Regions from separate parts of the Janthinobacterium sp. HH104 genome, predicted to be linked through region 2. Evidence: predicted binding sites of a transcription regulator. Region 2 holds the regulator's gene; the other holds the start of a gene.
The links. Region 2 encodes FliA, which starts transcription of late flagellar genes. Its sites were predicted from a motif close to CTAAAGTTTNNNNNNNNNNNGCCGNTA; they were not measured.
Positions count from the first base shown of each region.

Region 1 (6,509 bases), on a different contig from region 2:
CCGAACACTTGGCAGCACAGCATGGTCAGCGCTTCGCACTGGGTGGGGTTGACCTTGCCCGGCATGATGGAGCTGCCAGGCTCGTTTTCGGGGATCGTGATTTCACCGAGGCCGGAGCGGGGGCCGGACGCCATCCAGCGCACGTCGTTGGCGATTTTCATCAGGGCCGTGGCCAGGGTTTTCAGTGCGCCGTGGGCGGCGACGAGGGCATCGTGGGCGGCCAGCGCGGCAAACTTGTTGCTGGCCGTTTCGAACGGCTGGCCCGTCAGGCGCGCCAGTTCTGCCGCGATGCGGCCGGCAAATTCCACGTGGGCATTCAAGCCCGTGCCGACGGCCGTGCCGCCGGCGGCCAGCTGCAGCAGCGGCGGCAACGATGCCGTGATGATGTGCTCGGCGAAGTCCAGCTGCGCCACATAGCCGGAAAACTCCTGGCCCAGGGTCAGTGGTGTCGCATCCTGCAAATGGGTGCGGCCGATCTTGACGATGTCGGCAAATTCCGTCGCCTTAGCATCCAGGGTGGCGCGCAGCTGGCGCAGTGGCGGCAAAACCGTATTGGCAACGGCCTGGGCGGCGGCCACGTGGATGGCGGTCGGAAAGATGTCGTTCGAGGACTGGCCCTGGTTGACGTCGTCGTTCGGGTGCAGCAGGCGCTCGGCGCCGCGCAAGCCGCCGATCAGCTCGGAGCCGCGGTTGGCCAGCACTTCGTTCATGTTCATATTGCTTTGCGTGCCAGAGCCCGTCTGCCAGACGGCCAGCGGGAATTCCGCGTCGTGCTTGCCGGCCAGTACTTCGTCGACAGCCTGTGTGATGGCCACGGCTTTCTTGCCATCCAATAATCCCAGGTCCAGGTTGACGTGGGCGGCCGCGCGCTTGACGGTGGCCAGGGCGGCGATCAGTTCAGGCGGCATCTTTTCCGTGGAGATATGGAAGTGCTCGAGCGAGCGCTGCGTTTGCGCTCCCCACAGCCGGTCGGCGGGTACGTCGATCGGGCCGAAACTGTCGCGTTCGATTCTGCTACTCATGACATCCCTTTCATCGATAGAGGTGGATCGAGTGTACTCCAGGCGTCAAAAAGACACAGGATGATGCTGTATTGCATCATTTTTACCCTGGGCCATCTATATTTTTGCGATTTCCTGCCGTTAAAGACAGGCGAGTCCCCATTATCTATCCTGTTATCAAAGCGATCAGTCCATGCAGAGCAGCATCCTTCCCCGTTGGTCTTTGATCGCGTGCGCCGCCGCCAGCCTGGCCTTGCCGCCTGTGGCGGGCGCGGCCGAACTGGGCGAGATGGCCGTGCTGTCGCACGTGGGCCAGCCCCTGCTGGCCGAAATCGAACTGACGGCCCTGGCGCCCGAGGAGACCAACGGCGTGGCCGTGCGCCTGGCTTCGCCCGATGTGTACCGGGGCGGCGGCATTGGCATGGACCAGGCCTTGCAAACCTTGACGATCAGTCCGCTGGAGCGCGGTGGACGCCAGTATGTGCGTGTGGCTACGCGGCAAGCGATCCAGGCGGGTCACGTGCATTTGTACTTATTGTTGGGCAATGGCAATGGCGCCGTCGTGCGCCTGGCTACCTTGTGGCTGACACCGGCGCCGCCCGCCGCCGCCCCCGTCAGTGCGCCAGTCCGGCCTGCCGTTCCGGCGGCCATGCCAACGTCGTTGCCGTTACCGCGTCCTGCCCCCTTGGCGCCGTCGCCCGACGCCGCCGCACTGGCGGCCCGCGCGCGCGCCGAGGGCCTCGTGCGCCCGCCGCGTGTGTTCGTGCCGCCGCCCGCCGCGCCCACTCAGATGGCTCCCGTGTTGCGTCCGCCGCGCCGCGCCACGGCGCCCGTGGCCGCTTGCGCGCCCCAAGCCGATATGGAGCAGGCGCAAGCGTGCATGGCGCTCGATGAGAAAAACACAGCCCTCAATGCAAAGCTCGGCGAATTGGAAGGCAAGATCGGCGACTTGCAAAAGGCGCTGGCGCTGCCCGCCACCACCGCTGTGCCAGCCGCCGCGCCCGTCGAAGCGCAGGCGCCCCATGCCAAGCCCAAGCCACTGCACGCGGCGCCCGCCGCGGACAAGGACAAGAAGGCGGGCGGCAACGGTCTGTTGTGGCTCGGTATCGGTACCTTGCTCTTTCTGTTGTTGACGGCAGTCATCGTGTATATCGTGCGCAAGCGCAGGCAGGCGACGGGGTCGCGCGCGCCGTCGAAGTACTGGGTCTTGCTGCGCAAGCCGTTTAGCCGCAAGAAGAAGGATGTGCCCGTGCTGACGGAAGCCGTGGAAGAAGGGGCGGCCGAGCCGGAACCGGAGCCGTTCTCGCGTTAAAGGCATGGCAAGGCGGCGCCGAAAATTGATATAAAAAAAGATATTGAAAAAATACATGGAAACGCCGGCCAATCGCGTTGCCTATTTCTTAAAGATGGTGATATGATTAATTCAGTGGACTTGCTTTACGACAAAACAGCCCCAGCCTGGCGCAGTCACCAACGATAGTGTGGCGCGGCAAACAGGTGTAGCGTTGCATAAACGCCTGGGTCTGGAAGCGGTTCGCGATGCCGACGATGTGCTCGCGAACGCCGGATGCAACCGGCAGCGAGGCGACGCCAGGAGATACCTGGGGCTCGCCTTCCAAATTCCCCCTCCTTGTTTTCCGGGCGCCGCAGATGGCGCGCTCGCTGGCATGGCGGCAGACGTAAAAAAAGCACCCGCGGGTGCTTTTGTCGTTTCTGGCGCGGCAAGCTTTACATGCGTGCGCGCGAACCCTGCATGGCGTTCGGCAGTTGCGTCATCCATGGTTCCGTGATGGCGCGGATTTCGCGGTCGTTGGCCAGGATTTGCTTGAGCAAGTCGATCTTGCGCAGGCGCGAGGCGCCGGCCAGAGCGGGCACCTTGCCTGTCATGGTCGCGCTGGCGGCGCTGGCACACTGGTTTTCCAGGGTATCCAGGCCATCCCAGTCGCTCGAACGTGCGGCCACGACCATTTTATTGGTCATTCCTGCAATATTTTCATACATCGAAAGAACGTCGTTGGAGGTCATGAGCACACCCGTAACTAGTGAATGGATTACCGCTTGTCCAGATTAACGGCAGGTCCAAGCGGAACTTGAGGGTATTTTTGAAAAAAAAGTGAAAATAATTTAGATGATTGCTTGGCTGCTGCCGACATCGCCCGCCAAGCCGCATGTCTGCTGGCGTCGCGGTGGCAGGGGAGTGTGTTGCGGCGCCTCAAAACGCGTTATGATTTTGCACACTACTGTCGTTACTTTGCCTGAAAGGATCACCATGCGCGTTGCCACTGCTGCCGCTTCCTCTTTCCCTGCTTCCTGGCGCAAGCGCGCCATGGTGCTGGCCCTGTCCGGCATCGCGCTGGCCGGGGGCACCGTCCACGCGCATGCACAGGAGGAGGCCGCCAGTCCCGCCGCCGCGATGGCGGCGCCCACGGCGGTCTTGCCCGGCGACGATTTCTATGACTACGTGAATGGCGACTGGCTGCGCAGCACGGAGATTCCCGCCGACCGCAGCAGCTGGGGCTCGTTCGCCATCCTCGCCAACGCCACCAACGAGCGCATCATCGCCCTCGTCGAAGGCCTGGCGGAGGCGCCACAGGCCGATGCCTCCGCGCGCCAGGTCAGCGATTTTTACCGTTCCTGGATCGACGAAGCGGCTATCGAGGCGAAGGGCTGGGCGCCGATCAAGCCGCTGCTGCAGAAGATCGATGGCATACGCGACCAGGCGGGACTGGCCCGCGCGCTGGGCGAAAGCCTGCGCGCCGATGTCGACCCGCTCAATTCCACCAATTTTTATACGGAAAACCTGTTCGGCCTGTGGGTGGCGCAAGATTTGAACGACACCACGCGCAATGTGGCCTATCTGCTGCAGGGCGGACTGGGCTTGCCCGACCGCGCCTTTTACCTGAGCGACAGCGCCCGCATGCAGGGCTTGCGCGCAGGCTACCAGGCGCATATCGCCGCCATGCTCAAGCAGGCCGGCTACAGCGATGCGCCGGCCCGGGCCGCGCGCGTATTTGCGCTGGAGCAGCAAATTGCCGCCAGTCACGCCAGCCGCGAGGATTCGGCCGATGTCGCCAAGGGCAATAACGCGTGGCGCGCCGCCGACTTCGCCAGCAAGGCGCCTGGGCTGGACTGGAAAGCCTTCTTCCAGGCGGCGGGCCTGGGCAAGCAGACTGATTTCATCGTCTGGCATCCGACGGCCATGACGGGCAGCGCGGCCCTGGTGGGTAGCGTGCCGCTGGCCACCTGGAAGGATTTTCTGGCCTTCCACGCGATCAACCATTTCAGCACGATCTTGCCGAAGGCGGCCGCCGACCAGCGCTTTGCTTTCTATGGCAGCGCCCTGAGCGGCACGCCGCAGCAGTCGCCGCGCAGCAAGCGCGCGCTGGCCGCGACGAATGCGGCCTTGAGCGACGCCGTCGGCAAGCTGTACGTGGAACGCTATTTCCCGCCTGAATCGAAAGCGCGCGTGCAGGAGATGGTGACGAATATCGTCGCCGCCTTCTCGCGCCGCATCGACAAGCTGGACTGGATGGCGCCGGCCACCAAGGCGCAGGCGCAGGAAAAACTCAAGACCCTGTACGTGGGCGTCGGCTATCCGGAGCGCTGGGAAAATTATGCGGGTTTGCGCGTGGTGCGCGGCGATGCGCTGGGCAATGTGCAGCGGGCGGAACAGTTCCATTACCGGCAGGAGCTGGCCAAGCTGGGCCAGTCTCCCGACCGCAAGGCCTGGGCCATGCCGGCGCAGCTGGTCAACGCCGTCAACCTGCCGCTGCAAAATGCGCTGAACTTCCCGGCCGCCATCCTGCAGCCGCCATTCTTCGATCCGGCAGCGTCCGACGCGGCCAACTACGGCGGCATCGGCGCCACCATCGGCCACGAGATCAGCCACAGTTTTGACGACCAGGGTGCGCAGTTCGACGCCCAGGGCAAGCTGCGCGACTGGTGGACGCCAGCCGACCTGGCGCATTTCCAGTCGGCCTCGAAGCAACTGGTGGCGCAGTTCGCGGCCTACAAGCCGTTTTCCGACCTGGCTGTGAATGGCCAGCTGACCCTGAGCGAAAACCTGGCCGACCTGGCCGGCGTGGCGGCCGCGCATGACGCGTTCACCCTGTCGCAGCAGGGCACGCCGGCGCAGCCGGGCGCGGACCGCGACTTCTTCACCGGTTATTGCGTCAGTTGGCGCAGCAAGGCGCGCGAAGCGGCGGCGCGCCAGCAAATCCTCACGGATGGCCATGCGCCGGCGCAATACCGCGCCGCCACCGTGCGCAACCTCGACGCCTGGTACCCGGCCTTCGACGTCAAGCCGGGGCAGCAACTGTACCTGGCACCCGAACAGCGCGTGCGCGTCTGGTAGCAAATGGTGACGGTGCCGGCGCACAGGGCGCCGGCACCGTAAAATGGCGGAACATATCGACAGGACCGCCATGAAGCCGACCCCACCGCAAGATCAGCAAGACCCCATCCACGCCATCACCGAACGCACCCTGGCCCATTACGACGCCAGCGCCGAGCAGTTTTTCGAAGGCACGCGCGACCACGACGTCAGCCAGAATATCAGCGCGCTGCTGAACGCCATCGGCCGTCCGGCGCCTGTGGAGATTCTCGACCTCGGCTGCGGCCCGGGCCGCGATCTGAAAGCGTTCACGGCCATGGGCCACCATGCCACCGGTGTCGACGGCAGCGCCCGCTTCGTCGAGATGGCGCGCGCTTACAGCGGCTGCACCGTATGGCAGCAGGATTTCGTCGACCTCGACTTGCCTGCCGCGCAGTTCGACGGCGTGTTCGCGAATGCCGTGCTGTTCCACGTGCCCAGCGCCGTCCTGCCCGGCGTGCTGCGCGCCTTGTACGCGTGCCTGAAACCGGGCGGCGTGCTGTTCAGCTCGAATCCGCGCGGGCAGAACCAGGAAGGCTGGAACGGCGCGCGCTACGGCAGCTACCACGACGAAGCGACATGGGCCGCGTACGTGCAGGCGGCCGGATTCAGCCTGGTCGAGCAGTACTACCGTCCGCACGGCTTGCCGCGCGAGCAGCAGCCTTGGCTGGCCACCGTGTGGCGCAAAGCAGGCTGATTTCGCGTCATTAGCTGATTTTTGGCATGTGTTAGGGACCGTACATAGTTTTTGCAACCTCAAGCGTAGTATGGACACATCGACACGCAGCAAGCAGTTTGCAACGGCGTGTGAGCCGCAGTACCGGCCCTTCGGGGCAGGACAACAGATGTACCAACTACAGTGAGGATTTATCATGAACAAAGATCAAGTCGAAGGTAAACTGAAGGAAGTCGGCGGTAAAATCCAGGAAGCCGCTGGCAAGGTCGTCGGCAGCGAAGAACAGCAAGCCAAGGGCCTGGCAAACCAGGTCGAAGGCAAAGTGCAGAAGAAGGTTGGCGACGTCAAGGATGCGGTCGAAACCGTCACGCGCAAGCCGTAATCTGACGCACGCATAAAAAAAACCGCCGCCTGTCGCGAGACAGGCGGCGGTTTTCATTTGCGGGTGCGCTTTACTTCG
Region 1 is NZ_LRIB01000037.1:31,652-38,160, reverse strand. It holds gene fumC (class II fumarate hydratase) at 1-1,022, opposite strand, end outside; gene JAB6_RS29880 (FimV family protein) at 1,195-2,313, shown strand; gene JAB6_RS29000 (hypothetical protein) at 2,420-2,620, opposite strand; gene JAB6_RS16565 (flagellar protein FliT) at 2,730-2,981, opposite strand; gene JAB6_RS16560 (M13 family metallopeptidase) at 3,271-5,355, shown strand; gene JAB6_RS16555 (methyltransferase domain-containing protein) at 5,426-6,070, shown strand; gene JAB6_RS16550 (CsbD family protein) at 6,246-6,431, shown strand; gene JAB6_RS16545 (S9 family peptidase) at 6,502-6,509, opposite strand, start outside.
Region 1: a site for FliA is predicted at 3,070-3,096, ahead of JAB6_RS16565 (flagellar protein FliT). Genes of this name have one in related genera too.

Region 2 (10,523 bases):
AACGGCTGCCTGACCGGCATCGGGGCGCCTGCAAGCACTGCCGTAGCTGGCAGACACGGGGCAGGCGCGGCGGTTCCACGCACGGGCTGGCCTCTGCACGGGCCAGCCCAGGCAGGGGCTGGCCTACGCACTCAACCGTGCGCGGGCCGGCCCGTATGCTGGCGGAATTTCGCGGCGATGCCATTCGCCTTGGTGAGGGCGGCGGCCTGCTGTTCCGGCGTCAGCTCGTTTTGCAGCCAGTGCCAGTATTCATCCTGGTAAGGGTTCGTCGTGCCTGGCGTGAGGATGTCGTTGTAGACCATGCGCAGGGCCAGCAGGTAGCCATACGCTTGCGGCGCGTCCTTCTGCACCACGTCGCCATCGCGCAGATAGGCCATCATCAGGGTCGACACGCTGCTCAGTTCCGCCGCGTCCGCCTGTGTTGTCAGCTGGGCGATCGCTTGCCGCTTCCAGGCCTGCACCAGCGGATCGTCGGGACGGTTGCGCAGCGCGCTGCGGTCGCCGAACGGACCTTCCGACAGGAACAGGGTGGCCGCGCCCGGCACGCCGCCTTGCGCGGCAGTGGCCAGGTAGCCAAGGCGATCCTCGCGCTGGCGCTGCGTCATGCCCGCGCACAACTGCTGCTGGACTGCTTTTTCTTCCGCCGTCATCTCGCGTCCCAGCTCGAATTCCATCCCCGGCAAGCGGCTTTCGCGCTGGAAAACGATGCAGTCGTCGATCAGGTTATAGGCCGCATACGCGTCTTCCGGCTTGCCGCTGGAGGCCAGGCGCTCGAGCCGCTGCGCCAGGGGCACGACAACAGGCGCGGCATCGGCGGCCGGGGTGGCATCGATATTCAAATACGATGCCAGGCTGCGCCCCGGCGGCCCGCTGGCGGCAGCAGTGGCGGCAGCGTCCGGTGCGCCGCCATCGGGCGCGGGCCAATACACGACCGCCAGCACTGCCGCGATGGCAGCGGCGATGGCGATACCGGTCAGTTTGTTATTCATATGAGGTGGCGCATAAAAGGAAATGCACGTTACCACAGGCGCACGGCAGCGGGCCGCACGCCTCCGCACGCACGCGCCCCGGCTAGCCGCCCGCCTTTTTCGGCTGGTGGCCCAGCCTGGTCAGCGCGGCAAGAATGGTGTCGACATGGTCGCCCTGCACTTCGATCACGCCATCCTTGACCGTGCCGCCCGAGCCGCACTGCGTGCGCAGCTGCTTGCCCAGCAGGGCCAGCGCGATGGCGTCCAGCGGCAAGCCCTTGACCACGGTGACGCTCTTGCCACCGCGGCCCTTGGTCTGGCGCGACACGCGCACCACGCCGTCGCCCGCCGGCGCCGCCTTCGCTTGCGCCTTGCACGCGCATTGCGCCAGCGGCTGGCGGCAGGCCGGACACATGCGGCCCGTTTCGGTGGAGTAGACGAGACCGCCCTGGGAGCTGCTTTTCATGATGGAGAAATAAAAAGAAAGAAGGCCGCGATTGTACCAAGCGGCGGCCCGCAGTTGACGACCGTCAGTTGGCCGGAGCAGGTGCCGGTGCCGGCGCCACGGGCGCTGTCGGCACTTCCATCACCGTTTCCGGGATGCCCGAGAGGATCGTCACGGCGACCCGGCGGTTGCGCGCGCGCCCTTCCGCCGTTTCATTGGGCGCCACGGGGATATTGTCGGCGTGACCGACGGCCGTCAGGCGCGACGCCTTGACGCCGCTGGCAATGAACAGGCGCACCACGGCGCTGGCGCGCGCGGCCGACAATTCCCAGTTCGAGGCAAAGTTGGAATTGCTGATCGGCTGCACGTCCGTATGCCCTTCCACCTGCACGTCATGCGTATCGTCCTTGAGCAGCACGGCGACGGCGCGCAGGGCCTGGTCCGACTCAGCCGTCAGGCGCGCCGCGCCCGGGTCGAACAGCACGCTGGCATTGATTTCCACGCTCACGCCGCGGCTCGTCTGCGTGACCCGCACCTTGCCTTCCTTGACCAGCGGCGCCAGGGTCGACGTCAAGTCCTGCGCCAGGCGCGTCATGTGTTCACGCTCGCGGCGGATGGCTTCCGTGCGGCGTTTCAGGGCGGGATTCGGCAGCGGGATCGCTTGCGGCGCTTCCATGATGATGGGCGGCGCGCCCTTTTCCAGGCTGAAGGCCTGGCCGATGGCGTTCTGGAAGACGCGGTACTTGCCTTCGTTGACTTGCGAAATGGCGTACATGACGACAAAGAACGCGAACAGCAGGGTGATGAAGTCGGCGTACGAGATCAGCCAGCGGTCCTGGTTGTCCGGTTCCTCGTCATACTTCCTGCGCGCGCGCCGCATCATGGTCAGTGCTCGTGCAGCAGGCTGGAAACGCGCTCTTCGATGATGCGCGTGTGGTCGCCCGTGGCGATGTCGTACAGCACGGCGGCCGTGATTTCGTACTGCAGCACGCGGCGCGAAACGATGGCCTTGAGTTTATTCGCCACCGGCAGGAACAGCAGGTTGGCCAGGCCGACGCCATAGATGGTGGAGACAAACGCCACGGCGATGCCGCTGCCTAATTTACTTGGGTCGGTGAGGTTTTCCATCACGTGGATCAGGCCCAGCACGGCGCCCAGAATACCGATGGTGGGCGAATAGCCGGCCGCCGACTCCCACACCTTGACGGCCTGGCGCTCCGCCATTTCGTAGGCGGAGATTTCCACGTCGAGCAGCTGGCGCAGCTTGTCCGGCGCGATGCCGTCGACGATCATCCGCAAGCCCTTGGCGTTGAAGCGGTCGGCCGTGTTTTCCATCAGGCGCTCGAGCGCCAGCGGGCCATCGCGGCGCGCCGTCAAGCTCCATTGCCCGATATCGCGCGCCAGCGCGGCACGCGTGTCGGCTGGCGGCAGGAAGACCCAGCGCAGCATTTCCAGGCCGCGCACGAAAGTGCGCAGCCGCGTTTGCAGCAGCACGGCGCCGAAAGTGCCGATGACCACGATGGCAAAGGCGGCCGGCTGCAGCAGGGAGGCCATCTTGCCGCCTTCCAGTGCCTGGCCGACCAAGAGGCCCGCCAGCGCCAGCGCCAGCCCGATTACGCTGGACCAGTCCACGCCTGCTCCCTCAAGGTTGCGCGCAGGCGCGCGACGGCCTGGGTATGCAGTTGCGAGACGCGCGATTCGGATACGCCCATCACCGCGCCGATCTCCTTCAGGTTCAGCTCTTCTTCGTAATACAGGCCCATGAGTATTTTCTCGCGTGGTGGCAGCGCGTCGATGGCATCGATCACGGATTGCCGGAAATCGGTATCGAGCAGGGAACGCAAGGGGTCGCTGTCCTCGTCCACGCAATGGCGGTCGAGGAAGCTGTCATTGCCGTCCGGGTCATGAAAGTCTTCGTAGTACACGAGCTGGTGGCCGCCGCCGTCGCCCAGCATTTCCTGGTAGTCGGCCAGCGACATCTTGAGCAGTTTCGCCACTTCCGACTCTGTCGGTGGATGGCCGAGGCGCTGCTGCAAGGTGCTCATCGCCTCTTCGATCTTGCGCATGTTCTGGCGCATGCTGCGCGGCAACCAGTCGCTGGTGCGCAATTCGTCGAGCATGGCGCCGCGGATGCGCAGCACGGCATACGTCTCGAACTGCGCGCCATGCGTCTCTTCATAGCGGCTGATGGCATCGAGCAGGCCGATCATGCCGGCCTGGATCAGGTCATCGACCTCGACCGAAGGCGGCAATTTCGCCTTCATATGGTGCGCCAGACGCTTCACCAGCGGAATGTGCTCCGTCAGCAAATAGTCCTTGTTCGATTTCCCTTTGACCGTGTACATAGGCTGCTTATTGTTTTCTCATCTTATCTGGTGCTACGGTTGGCTTCAGGCGCTGAACTGGTGCGGGCTCCCCGTCTGGTACAAGGTGCCGCCGAGCACGGGCGCCGCCGAACGGGCCAGCCGCTCGGCCAGTCCGCGAAACGCCACCGAGGCGCCGGCCAGCGGAAACGCATCGACCACGCTGCGGCCCAGGCGCGCCGCGCGGTGCAGATACTCATCGGCAGGCACCGAACCCATCGACGTCAGCTTCACGGCCAGGTAACGGCTCGCCGCCTGTGCCATATTATCGTATACCACTTTTGCTTCGGATTCGGAAGCGCCGGTGACGAGAATACCGAACGGACGGCGTCCCAGTTCCTGGCTCAGGCGCTTGATCAGGCAGTACGCCGCCTTGATCGAGGTGGCGCTGGTCGACACTTGCACGACGATATCGGACGACGCCATCAAGGGCACGGGGAAACAGGCGCCCTCGTCTGCCACGACGCCGTCGACCAGCACGATGCCGCTCCGGCGCGCCAGCACGTCGAAAGTCTTGCCCAGGCGGCGCAGCTCCTCCTCGCCCGCATAGTCCATGCTGTCCATCAGGTGGTTGCGCGCGCCCAGGCTGGCCACGCCAAAGCCTTGCGGCACCTGGTGGATGACCTGGTTCAAGCCGCACTGCTGGCGCGCCACGTCGCGCAGGCTGGCGCCGTGCGCCAGTCCCAGGCGCGCGGCCACACCATCGCTGCCGCCGCTGGCGTCGAGCAGCAGCACGTCATTGCCGCCATAGACGAGCGAAGCACCCAGGTTAACCAGCATGGCGCCCTTGTCGTCCTGCGGCGTGGCCGAGAGGAACGTCATGACGCGCGGCTGCGGGCCGGCCAGCATGCGGCGCAAGCCTTCAGCCTGGTCGAAATCAAAATTAGCCAAGATGCACCCCGCGCGCTTCATTGTTGCGGGCGGCCGCCTGCGCCATCAGGAGCGGCAGTTCGGCATCGGAAAACTGCGTGGCCGCCGAGTCGCGCTTGAGCTTGAAGGCACGGTCGATCAGGTAGCCACGGTCGGCCAGGTACAGGTCTTCCGGCACGCGCTGGCCGTTCGACACATAGAACAGGTTCAGCTTCTGGCGGATCACCACGTCGAGCACGTTGCCGATCGACGCCGCTTCATCGAGCTTGGTCATGATGCAGCCAGCCAGGCCGCTGCCCTGATAGGCGCGCACCACTTCGTTGAGGGTTTCCTGGGTCGCCGTGGAGTTCAGGCACAGCAAACGCTTCACGTCGGCGCCGGCGCCCGACAGCATGGCCACCTGTTCCGTCACCATCTGGTCGCGCTGGCTCACGCCCACCGTATCGATCAGCACCGTGTGCTTGTTCTTCAATTCTTTCAAGGCGATGCGCAAGTCCGCTTCATCTTTCACGGAATGCACCATCACGCCGAGGATCTTGCCGTAGATGCGCAGCTGCTCATGCGCGCCGATACGATAGGCATCGGTGGTGATCAGGGCCAGCTTTTCCGGGCCGTGGCGCATCACGCAGCGGGCCGCCAGCTTGGCCGTGCTGGTGGTCTTGCCGACACCGGTCGGGCCCACCAGGGCAAATACGCCGCCCTGCTCCAGCATGGCGTCTTCATTGGCCACCGTGTTCAGGTTGCGGCTGAGGACGGTCTTGATCCAGCGCATGCTTTGCGCACCGTCGAGGCCGGCGGGCAGCTTGTCGATCAGGTAGCGCGCCAGGCTGGCGGAAAAGCCGGCGGCCAGCATTTCGCGCAGCACGACGGCTTTTTGCGGCTCGCGCTGCTGCGTCGAACCCCACGAAATTTCCGCCAGCTGGGTTTCCATCATGCCGCGCATGGCGCGGATTTCATTCATCATGCCGCTCATCTCGGCGGCGGCGTTCTCTTTGACGTGCGCCAGCGCGCTGGCCATCATCTGCTGCATGCGGGCCATGTCCACTGGCTCGGAGGCAGCCTGGCGCGGTGCGGCAGGACGGGGCGCAGCCGGGCGCTGGGCCGGGGCGGCCGGACGCTGCGGCGTGGCGAACTGGGTCTGCAACTGGGGACGGGGCTGGGCCATTTCGGACGCGGCCGGCGGCGAAGCGAGCGAAGCGGCATCGTCATTGGCCAGCGCGAGGATTTCCACCACGCCATCGGCCTGGCGGTTCGACAGGATCACGGCATCGGGGCCCAGCGCTTCGCGCACCTTGCGCAGCGCATCGCGCGACGAGGCGCCCGTAAATTTCTTCACATTCATGACCGGCCTCCCAAGGCGGGGGTGGCGCAATATTGGCTGAACTGTGTGACCATCATCGACTCCTGTTGCTTGAGTGCTGTCTTCCACATGGACACAGATCACTCGGACAGTTTCCATTATTAGCGATGCTTGCAGGAAACGATCGAAGGAACAGGACGGGAAAGTACCCGTTATTCAGTTTGCCGGGAGGAAATTGATGTTTTTTTGACCCAAACGAAGGCTGGGGTCAGACCCGGCGGGTCTGACCCCGGCATTAACTCTGTCAACTACTGCGCACCCACCAGCGCCGTGACGCGGATCGTCTTGGTTTCCGGCACTTCCGCATGCGACAGCACTTTGAGTTGAGGCAAGGCGCGGCGCAGGAAGCGCGACAGCAGGGCGCGCAGCGGCGCCGGCACCAGCAGCACCGGTGTCAGGCCCAGCGCTTCCTGCTGCTGGGCAGCCAGGCCCGCCTGGTGGGCGATGGTGTCGGCCAGGCCGGGCTCGATGCCGGCGCCGTCGCCGCCATTGCCCATCGCTTGCATCAGCAGGCGTTCCAAGCGGCTGTCGAGCGTCATCACGGACAGCTCGGCCGCACCGGGGAACAGTTGCTGCACAATGGCGCGGCCCAGGGACACGCGCACCAGCGCCGTCAGCTCGTTCGGGTCTTGCGTGCTGACCGTGTACTCGGCCAGGGTTTCGATGATGGTGCGCATGTCGCGGATGTGCACGCCTTCGGCCAGCAGGTTCTGCAGCACTTTTTGCAGAGCCGACAGCGACAGCATCTTCGGCACCAGATCTTCCACCAGGCGCGGCGCGTCCTTGCCCAGGTGGTCGAGCAGCGACTGTACTTCCGCGCGGCCCAGCAACTCGGACGCATGCGAGGTGATCAAATGGTTCAAGTGCGTGGCCACCACGGTGCCCGCATCGACGACCGTGTAGCCCATCGATTGGGCCTGGTCGCGCAGGCTGGCGTCGATCCAGGTAGCCGGCAAGCCGAAAGCGGGGTCGCTCGTGGCCAGGCCCGGCAAGGTGCCGCTGGCCATGCCGGGGTTAATCGCCAGGAACTGGCCGTTGAACGCTTCGCCCACGCCCACTTCCACGCCTTTCAAGGTGATGCGGTAGGCGGACGGCTTCAATTCCAGGTTGTCGCGGATATGCACGGGCGGCGCCAGGAAGCCCACTTCCTGGGCGAATTTCTTGCGGATGCCCTTGATACGCTTGAGCAATTCGCCGCCCTGCGTCTTGTCGACCAGGGGAATCAAGCGGTAGCCGACTTCCAGGCCCAGGGTGTCGACGGGCATGATGTCTTGCCAGCTAGCTTCTTCCTGCTCGGGCGCCACGGTCGCCTGCGGCGCTTCGGCCGGTTTCTCGGCCGCTTCTTTTTCCTGCGTGCGCTTCTTGCTGATCAAATAGGCGGAGCCGGCCAGCAGCGAGGCCAGCAGGATGAAGACCATGTTCGGCATGCCGGGGATCAAGCCCATGCCGCCGATGATGCCGGCGGTAATATACAGCACTTGCGGTTTCGCAAACAGCTGGCCCACCAGCTGGGTGCCGATGTCCTGTTCGCTGGCCACGCGTGAGACAACGATACCGGCCGCCGTGGAAATGATCAGCGAAGGAATCTGCGCCACCAGGCCGTCACCGATGGCCAGCAAGGTGTAGTTCTTGAGTGCGTCGGCAAAGCCCATGTCATGCTGCAGCAAGCCCACCAGCAAGCCGCCGACGATATTGATGACGGTCACCATGATGCCGGCGATGGCGTCGCCGCGCACGTATTTGCTGGCACCGTCCATGGCGCCATAGAATTCCGCTTCCTGCGCCACTTCCGTGCGGCGGCGGCGCGCTTCGTCTTCGCCGATCAGGCCGGCGTTCAGGTCAGCATCGATGGCCATCTGTTTACCAGGCATGGCGTCCAGCGCGAAGCGGGCGCCCACCTCGGCGATACGGCCCGCACCCTTGGTCACGACAGTAAAGTTAATGATCGTCAAAATAATGAAGACCACGATACCGACCGTGAAGTTGCCGCCGATCAGGAAGTGACCGAACGCTTCAATCACTTTACCGGCCGCGTCGGCACCCGTATGGCCTTCCGTCAGCACCACGCGCGTGGACGCCACGTTCAGCGACAGGCGCAGCATGGTCGACACGAGCAAAATGGTCGGGAACGCCATGAAGTCGAGCGGCTTGACCGTGTACAGCGCCGTCAGCAGCACGATGATGGACAGTGCGATATTGAAGCTGAAGAAGATGTCGAGGATGAAGGCGGGCAGCGGCAGCACCATCATCGCCAGCAGCATGATGATGATGATCGGCGCGGCGAGGCCCTTGCTGGCGTTGCCTTTCAATCCGCTGAGCCAGGCTGGCATGGTCAGGCCGTTCATGGTGTGCTTCCTTTATTCTTGTCTGCCGCGTCTGCTGCGGGTTTGGTCTGCGATGCGGGGTCGAGCGGGTCGAGCTCGGGCGGGACATCGAGTTTTTTCGGCTTGTCGGGGCGCTCGCCGTGGCCGCTGCCGTAGCTGCGCAGCTGGAACACGTAGGCCAGCACTTCGGCCACGGCGCCGTACAGCGCCTCGGGAATCTCGTCGCCGATGTCCGTGTGCTTGTACAGCGCGCGCGCCAGGGCCGGCGCTTCGAGGATGGCGACCTTGTGTTCGCCGGCCAGTTCGCGGATCTTCGCCGCCACTTCGTCGATGCCCTTGGCCACCACCTGCGGTGCGCCGCGCGAATTCTCGCCATACTTCAAGGCCACGGCGTAGTGCGTAGGATTGGTTACCACCACGTCGGCCGTCGGCACGTCGGCCATCATGCGGCGGCGCGACATTTCATGTTGCATCTGGCGTATCTTCGCCTTGATCTGCGGATTGCCGTCCGACTCCTTCGACTCTTGCTTGACTTCCTGCAAGGTCATTTTCATCTTGTTGGCGTAGTGCCACATCTGGTACGGACCGTCGATGGCGGCGATCAGGCCCAGGGCGCCGACGATCAGCAAAAAGGCCGTGATCAGCAGGCTGATCAAATGGGCCGAACCGGCGCGCAAGGATTCCACCGACAGGCCCAGCACGGCATCCTTTTGATGCTGCATCACCATCCAGGCGACGACGCCGACGACGAGGGTCTTGGCAATGGCCTTGAGCAGCTCCACCAGCGCATTCTTCGAAAACATATTGCCCAGGCCACGAATCGGGTTGAGCTTGCCAAAATTGGGGGTGAACGCCTTGGAGCTGAACAGCCAGCCGCCCACCAGCACGGGCGAGGCCAGGGCGACGAGCATGATGGCCGCGGCGTACGGCAGGCAGGTCAGCAAGACCGAGCCCACGTCATAGCCGATGCGCAACATCATCGCGTCGGGATTGAGTATCTGCTCCCGGTCCAGCGTCAGCCCGGAAACCATGACAGCCGTCAGCCGCCGCACGATGGCGTCGCCGGCAAACCACAGGCAGCAGCCGGACGCCATCAACACCGTAAACGTGGCCACTTCACGCGATCGCGGAACGTCGCCTTCCTCACGCGCCTGCTCGAGGCGCTTCGGTGACGCGGCTTCGGTCTTTTCTGCGTCGCTGTCTTCCGACATCAATCAACTCCGGTGAAGTCCTGCGGCCTGGCTAGGCGCAATACGGACTGGGCATGGAGCATTATCGAGTCAAGTACCTTGTTGCCATCGGAGGAACAGGGGGGCAAATCCCCTGCATTTCCTTTGCTCTTCAGAAACCTTAGCGGGACTTCCTGGCTTCCGCCTGCTTCACGGTCTGTTCGATCGCGCCAAACAGGGACTTGCCGTCGTCACCCAGCATTTCCAGGCGAACAATATCACCAAACAGCAGATACGGCGTGCTGGCGACGCCATCGGCGATCATCTCCTGGTTACGTCGCTCAACGATACTGGAAAATCCCTTCTTGACTTCCTTGTTGGCGACGCCGCCCGCACTGACCACGCTGCCGGCGCGCGCATTGCGCGTCTGGCACAGATGGGCCAGCAATTGCGGGTAATTGAACGCCATGTCGGCACCCGCGTGGGGCTGGCCCGTCAACTTGCCGTTCAGGCTGCAGCGCAGGGCGTAATGCACCTTGCCGCCGCGCCAGGCGTCACCGAGTTCGTCGGGCGTGATGGCGACAGGCGAGCAAGCCATGGCCGGCTTCGCCTGCAGGAAGCCGTAGCCGCTGGCCTGTTCGTCGGGTGCCAGATTGCGCAGGGTGATGTCGTTGACCAGCATCAACAGCTTGATGTTCAGGTGGGCCTGGTCCGGCGTCGAGCCCATGGCCACGTCGTCCGTGATGGCGGCGATGCCGGCCTCGTAATCGATGCCCCACTGCTCGTGCGCCAGGGTGATGGCATCGTGGGCGCCGAGGAAATCGTCGCTGGCGCCCTGGTACATCCTTGGCGCATCGCGCAGATTGGCGGGTGCCTCAATTCCCGCCGCCTTGCAGGCGCGCTCGATCTGCTGCAGGTAGGACGCGCCCGCCACGCGCAGGCTGCTGCGCGGCAAGGGCGCCATGCAGTTGGCCGGGTCGAACTCGAAGGCGCGATGGCCGCGGCCGCTATTGATGGTCTGGTA
Region 2 is NZ_LRIB01000036.1:56,690-67,212, reverse strand. It holds gene JAB6_RS16080 (FxDxF family PEP-CTERM protein) at 1-13, shown strand, start outside; gene JAB6_RS16075 (hypothetical protein) at 132-989, opposite strand; gene JAB6_RS16070 (translation initiation factor Sui1) at 1,072-1,434, opposite strand; gene motD (flagellar motor protein MotD) at 1,499-2,293, opposite strand; gene JAB6_RS16060 (flagellar motor protein) at 2,299-3,045, opposite strand; gene JAB6_RS16055 (RNA polymerase sigma factor FliA) at 3,027-3,758, opposite strand; gene JAB6_RS16050 (antiactivator of flagellar biosynthesis FleN protein) at 3,804-4,667, opposite strand; gene flhF (flagellar biosynthesis protein FlhF) at 4,660-5,988, opposite strand; gene flhA (flagellar biosynthesis protein FlhA) at 6,255-8,351, opposite strand; gene flhB (flagellar biosynthesis protein FlhB) at 8,348-9,541, opposite strand; gene JAB6_RS16030 (fumarylacetoacetate hydrolase family protein) at 9,681-10,523, opposite strand, start outside.